DNA from 2 places in the Pseudomonas sp. FP597 genome. Region 2 is predicted to be linked to the other one. Evidence: predicted binding sites of a transcription regulator. Region 2 holds the regulator's gene; the other holds the start of a gene.
What was found. The regulator FliA, encoded in region 2, starts transcription of late flagellar genes. The targets are predictions, from matches to a motif close to CTAAAGTTTNNNNNNNNNNNGCCGNTAA.

Region 1 (3,263 bases), 1.9 Mb from region 2:
TCCTGCACCTTGTGCGTGAGATCGCTGGTGTCGTCCACCGCCTGGCGGGTGTCCTGCGCGCGCCGCGCCACCTCCTCGACCGTGCTTTCCATCTGCGTCATGGCCGAGGCGGCCGATTGCAGGCGGTCCTTCTGTTCATCCACCACACGGGTGGTCTGCTCGCTGTTCAAGGCGTTGCTGCCAGCGGTCGCGGCCAGCGCATCGGCAGAACTGATCAATTCACGGAAGGTTTTCTGCAGGGCTTTGGTCAGTTCGTTCAGGTAACCACCCAGCTCACCGAACTCATCTTTACGGCTGACATCGAAACTGACACGCATGTCCCCGGCGGTGAGTGTCTTGAGCACTTCACGGAACGCCGCCAACGGACGTCGCAGGCTGAAGGCGACCCACGTACCAATCGCCACCGCCGCCAGCACCGCCAGCACACACGCGATCAACAGCAAGCTGCGGCTGGTGCCGATGGTGGCATTGGCCGAGTGACTGGCCTGGTTGGCCACCTCCAGGGATTGGCTGCCGAACTCGGCAATCCGGTCCAAGGTGGCTTTGAGCGCCGCGTCAACCGCATCGCGTTGTTGCTGCACCTGCGTGGCGAGTTTCGCCTCTCCCTGATAGGCCTGGAACAGGCCGTCAGGGGCGGTCAGGTCTGTCAGCAGACGATTGACCATGACGCCGGCGATCCGCCCGACCCTCGGGTCAATCGCCGTCAAGGCCTGGGCGCGGGTGTTGATCACTTCGTCCTGCAGGTTGAGCACGCGCTGTAATTTATCAATGGCGGGCGTGACGGTATGGGCGGCGAAACCATCGTAGGACTTGTTGACTTCCAACAGCAGTTTTTCTGCGGCGGCCACCTGCTGCGGCTCGCCGGCACTGCGTGCCTGCGCGATGTAATCACGCAAATAACTGGTCAGCTGCATCGCCTGCGCACTGCTGTAGCCTTGCAGTTTGCGCGTCAACGCCAACTGCTGCACGTGCTGCAAGTGGGACGTCATCAACCCCTGCGCCTGCTCGGCGTAGGCCCCGACCTGTTGGCGTTGCTGCGCCAGGTTCGCCCGCAGTGCCTCATGCTCGCCGGTATAGGCAAGGGTGCTGTCGAGCAACTGGTTGAACTGGGCAATGCTCTCGGTAAACGGGCGCTTGCCGTCCTCGATCTGCTTGGGGTCGGTACTGATCTGAATGGCCAGCAATGCCTGGTTGGCGCGCAGGATGTGCACGTACAACTCACTGGCGGCCCGGCTCAAGGGTGCCGACTGGCCGGTGATGATGGTCAAGCGACTGCTGATGGACTGCGTGTTCTGATAGCTGATCCCGGCCATGATCAGCAGTAACAGCACCAACACCGCAAATCCGCCGATCACACGCTGCAATATGGTCATGGCTACCCCTTTGATTTTTTATTCGTTGACCTGAGCGATGACCAGGCGTGCACCTACGAGTTTGGGATCACTCGTGGCGCTAGTGCCTGTATCGGCCTGATTAGTCGGGACTTGAGCGTTGAAGTCTGGCTAAAACGCAGTCAAAAAAATGTGGGAGGGGGATTGCCCCCTCCCACATTTGGATCGGTTTACACCTGATGTTGACTATTGCATTGCGGTCACTGGCTCAACACCACATCGCGCATCGCCGGGATGTAACCGTAATCGTAAGACTCCTGCACAAACGAGCGGTCGCCCTTCAACACAATCCTGACCGTTGGCGCTTCGGTGCCACCGATACGGTAGTCCTCACCGCTGGTGGGCACGCTGTCGATAAACGACGTCACCAGGCCATTGGGCATCACGCAGTGAGAATAGGTCTGGAACGGCTGCGAAGGTGGGTTGCCGAGTACCAGCCCGGAAGCGTTCATCGGCGTGTAAGGGCCAAACAGATGATCGCCAACAAAGCCGTAGACACCATCAGGGCCGGTCACGCCATCCGCATAGGTGAACTTGTGGCTGATGGTGAACAGGTAGTACTTGCCGTCCTGGAACACATAGTGCGGCCGCTCGGTTTGATCGTTCACCCCCACGGCCGTCACCAGCGGCGGCAGGATTTCCCACTCGTCACCGTTAAGGTCCTTGGCCACGGCGATGCCGATGCAGCCGACCTGATAGCGTGCGCCACCCACGTCCTCGTGCCCTGGTGGCACCAGGCCCAACTCGTCAGGGCCCACTTCGTGAGTACCGCGCTCGCCGGCGACATTGCCTTCAAACACCATGTACAACTTGCCATCCACGGGGTCGATAAACGGGCTGGGATCACGAAAGTTCCAAGTCGCGTTCTGCGCCTCGGTCTGGTAGTAGGTGCCGTCGGCTTCGAAGAGCGCCTTGACCTGGGTAAAACCGCGTAGCTCGACGCCGCTGTCGGACGTGACCACTTGGCCTCTGACCTTGGCGATCGTCGCACCCGGGGTTACGCAGGTGTAATACAGGTCGATATCACCGTTGTTATTGAGCAGGATCGGCGTGCCGGCCCACTCACGCGTGGTCGGTGAAACCCCTTCGGCCATGACCCGGCCGCCGAAGATCCAGTCTTTGCCGGTGCGCGAGTACCAGTAGCAGATCCGCGCATGGCCATGGCGATCTTCCCAATCGCGCTTGATGTCGTAACGGCCGTCGGCGTTGATGAATTGTGGATCATGGGGGCGACGGTCGGCGGTCAGGGTGAAGATCACTGACCAGCCATCGACCGAAACCACCGTGCCATCCAGCGTACGAAGCGGCATGGTGTCCCAGATAAACACCGTGTCGCTCATCACGGGAAAGTCAGCAGGCACCAATGGCTGGGTGGTCGTCGGGTCGTCTTCATTCACTTTGAGCGCATCGGCGCGTGTCCAGCGAGTGGGGATTATCGTGGTGTGTTTCATCATTAAGTCCTTTTAATACCGTTGAGTTAATCCATAACCTCTACACAGTGTCTGGCGTGGCTGACGTGACCTTCCTGGTGATCAGCGCTTAAACACTGTGTTTATATACAGTACTCAACATTCATTTGATCGTCAACCTTCAAGTGAAAAACAATCAAATGTGGGAGGGCGGTGCGACGATTCGACTTGCTCCCGATAGCGGAGTGTCAGTCATGCAGATATCGACTGATCCACTGCTATCGGGAGCAAGTCGAATCGTCGCACCGCCCCTCCCACATTTATCCTACGGTGTTCTTACAACTGTTATCTGGACACCGGCATCGCAAACTCCGCGCCCTGCTCGATGCTCTCCGACCAGCGCTGCATGATCGACTTCTGCTTGGTGTAGAAGCGCACACCCTCGGTGCCGTAGGCATGCATG
Region 2 (3,263 bases):
TTTGCATCTGCCGCGCCGTCATCAGTTGGTCAGCCGTGCCGTGAGCGTACAAATGCAAGACGAGCCTAGCGAGGAAGCGATGGCCGACATGTTCGCCGATCTCTACCACCACCCGGCAAAACGGGTCGGTTGAAGTCGATGAGCACCGTGAAATGTATCTACATCGATGGTCTGCAAGCGATTCACGCGGCCAAGCCATGTAGCCTGCGTCTAAGCAAGACAAGGTAAAGAAATAAAATGGGCAGCATGCATCCCGTACAGGTGATCGCGGTGACCGGCGGCAAAGGTGGCGTCGGAAAAACTAACGTGTCAGTGAATTTGTCCCTGGCGCTTGCAGAGCTTGGCCGTCGCGTCATGCTGCTGGATGCTGACCTGGGACTGGCGAACGTCGACGTTCTGCTGGGGCTGACGCCCAAACACACCCTGGCCGATGTGATCGAGGGGCGCTGTGAGCTGCGCGATGTGCTGCTGCAGGGCCCTGGCGGGATCCGCATCGTGCCGGCCGCGTCGGGCACCCAGAGCATGGTGCACCTGAGCCCGGCACAGCATGCCGGCCTGATCCAGGCCTTCAGTGATATTGGCGACAACCTCGACGTGCTGGTGATCGACACCGCCGCCGGGATCGGCGAGTCCGTGGTCAGCTTCGTGCGCGCGGCGCAGGAAGTACTGCTGGTGGTCTGCGATGAACCCACCTCGATCACCGACGCCTACGCCCTGATCAAACTGCTTAACCGTGACTACGGCATGAACCGCTTCCGCGTGCTGGCCAACATGGCCCAGAGCCCGCAGGAAGGACGCAACCTGTTCGCCAAGTTGACCAAGGTCACGGATCGTTTTCTCGATGTCGCCTTACAATACGTTGGTGCAGTTCCCTACGACGAGTGCGTGCGCAAGGCTGTGCAAAAGCAGCGTGCAGTCTACGAAGCGTTCCCTCGTTCCAAGTGCGCCTTGGCGTTCAAGGCGATTGCCCAGAAGGTCGATACCTGGCCCTTGCCTGCCAACCCTCGGGGGCATCTGGAGTTTTTCGTCGAACGATTGGTGCATCAGACGAGCGCAGGACCTGTGCTATGACAGCGAACGGCTATAACGCTTATAAGAAGTCCGCCCGTGACAGCCAGGGTGAGTTGATCGAGCGCTATGCGCCGCTGGTCAAACGCATTGCCTATCACCTGCTGGGACGCCTGCCCGCCAGCGTCCAGGTCGAAGACCTGATCCAGGCCGGCATGATCGGCCTGCTCGAAGTGTCGACCAAATACGATGCCAGCAAAGGCGCCAGTTTCGAGACGTATGCGGGTATCCGCATTCGTGGCGCGATGCTCGATGAAGTGCGCAAGGGGGATTGGGCGCCACGTTCGGTTCACCGCAATACGCGCATGGTCAGTGACGCAATTCGGGCAATTGAAGCAAAAACCGGTCGCGACGCTAAAGATCACGAAGTTGCGGCCGAACTCCAATTGAGTCTCGACGATTATTACGGGATTTTGAACGATACCTTGGGCAGCCGCCTGTTCAGTTTCGACGACCTGTTGCAGGACGGCGAACACGAAGGGCTGCACGAGGACGGCGCGAGCGCACACATGGAGCCGTCGCGCGACCTGGAAGATCAACGCTTCCAGGGTGCGTTGGCGGACGCCATCGCCAATTTGCCGGAACGTGAGCGATTGGTGTTGGCGCTGTACTACGACGAAGAGCTGAACCTCAAGGAAATCGGTGAGGTCCTGGGTGTCAGCGAATCGCGGGTCAGCCAGTTGCACAGCCAATGCGCCGCCCGTTTGCGGGGGCGTTTGGGAGAGTGGCGAGCGCGCTGACAGGCAGTGTGGGGACACTGCAAAGCGATACCGCGAGGGCGTTTGATTTTCGTGGTTCGGCCCGTGGTGGCCCCGGCAGTCCTATTTGTGTAATGCCTGTTGATTGAAATGGCGCGTCCAGGTGCTGGGCGCGTTTAAGACTGCTTGGAGGTCGAATTGGACAAGAACATGAAAATCCTCATCGTTGATGACTTCTCAACGATGCGGCGGATCATAAAAAACCTGTTGCGTGACCTTGGGTTCACCAACACGGTCGAGGCGGATGACGGCCTGACGGCGATTCCGATCCTCAACAGCGGGAGCATCGACTTTCTGGTAACCGACTGGAACATGCCGGGCATGACCGGTATCGACCTGCTGCGCCACGTGCGCGCCGACGAAAAACTGCGCAGCCTTCCCGTGTTGATGGTGACCGCCGAAGCCAAGCGTGAGCAGATCATCGAGGCCGCCCAGGCCGGGGTCAACGGTTACGTGGTCAAGCCATTCACTGCACAGGCCTTGAAAGAGAAGATCGAAAAAATCTTCGAACGCATCCACGGCTAATGCCATCGCGGGGGAGCTATGGAGCATAACGAAACGTCACAGGGAGACTTTGAGTCCACCCTGAAAAAACATGCTCACCAGTTGGTCGAATGCCTTGAAAAAGGCCAGTTCGGTGACGCGGTGCAGTTGATCCATGAGCTCAATCAGACCCGTGACCGAGGCCTGTACCAGGAAGTGGGCAAGCTCACACGCGAGCTGCACAGCGCGATCGTCAATTTCCAGATTGACCCGCACATGCCCCAGGCCGAAGAAATCTCACAGATCACCGACGCCACCGAGCGTCTGTCCTATGTGGTCAGGCTGACTGAAGCGGCGGCCAACCGCACCATGGACCTGGTGGAAAACGCCACGCCGCTGGTGACCGGCATGGCCACCGAAGCCCAGGCCCTGAGCGTTGACTGGGGCCGCTTCATGCGCCGCGAAGTGGGCGCTGAAGAGTTCCGTGAACTGGCCCGCCGGGTCGAAGGGTTCCTGTCACGCAGCGAGCAGGAAAACCGTACGGTTTCCAGCAACCTCAACGACATTCTGCTGGCCCAGGATTACCAGGACCTCACTGGTCAGGTGATCAAGCGCGTGACCCAATTGGTCACCGAAGTGGAAAGTAACTTGCTCAAATTGGTGCTTATGGCAGGCCAGGTCGATCGTTTTGCCGGTATCGAACATGACCGCGAAGCGATCCTCTCGGAAAAAGATCCACAAAAACATCTCGCCAAGGGTGAAGGTCCGCAGATTCATGCCGATAAACGTGAAGACGTTGTGTCAGGTCAGGATGACGTAGATGACCTGTTATCCAGTTTAGGCTTCTAAGGAGCACCCACATGAGCTTCGGCGCCGATGAAGAGATCCTTCAGGATTTCCTTGTAGAGGCCGGCGAAATTTTAGAGCAACTGTCCGAACAACTGGTCGAGCTGG

Region 1: a site for FliA is predicted at 1,462-1,489, ahead of PSH66_RS12575 (methyl-accepting chemotaxis protein). Genes of this name have one in related genera too.

The regions. Positions count from the first base shown of each region.
Region 1 covers NZ_CP117432.1:2,685,970-2,689,232, reverse strand. The annotation lists gene PSH66_RS12575 (methyl-accepting chemotaxis protein) at 1-1,373, opposite strand, end outside; gene PSH66_RS12570 (glycoside hydrolase family 68 protein) at 1,592-2,842, opposite strand; gene PSH66_RS12565 (CoA-acylating methylmalonate-semialdehyde dehydrogenase) at 3,146-3,263, opposite strand, start outside.
Region 2 covers NZ_CP117432.1:4,586,063-4,589,325, reverse strand. The annotation lists gene flhF (flagellar biosynthesis protein FlhF) at 1-133, shown strand, start outside; gene fleN (flagellar synthesis regulator FleN) at 238-1,071, shown strand; gene fliA (RNA polymerase sigma factor FliA) at 1,068-1,808, shown strand; gene PSH66_RS20860 (chemotaxis response regulator CheY) at 1,977-2,351, shown strand; gene PSH66_RS20855 (protein phosphatase CheZ) at 2,370-3,158, shown strand; gene PSH66_RS20850 (chemotaxis protein CheA) at 3,170-3,263, shown strand, end outside.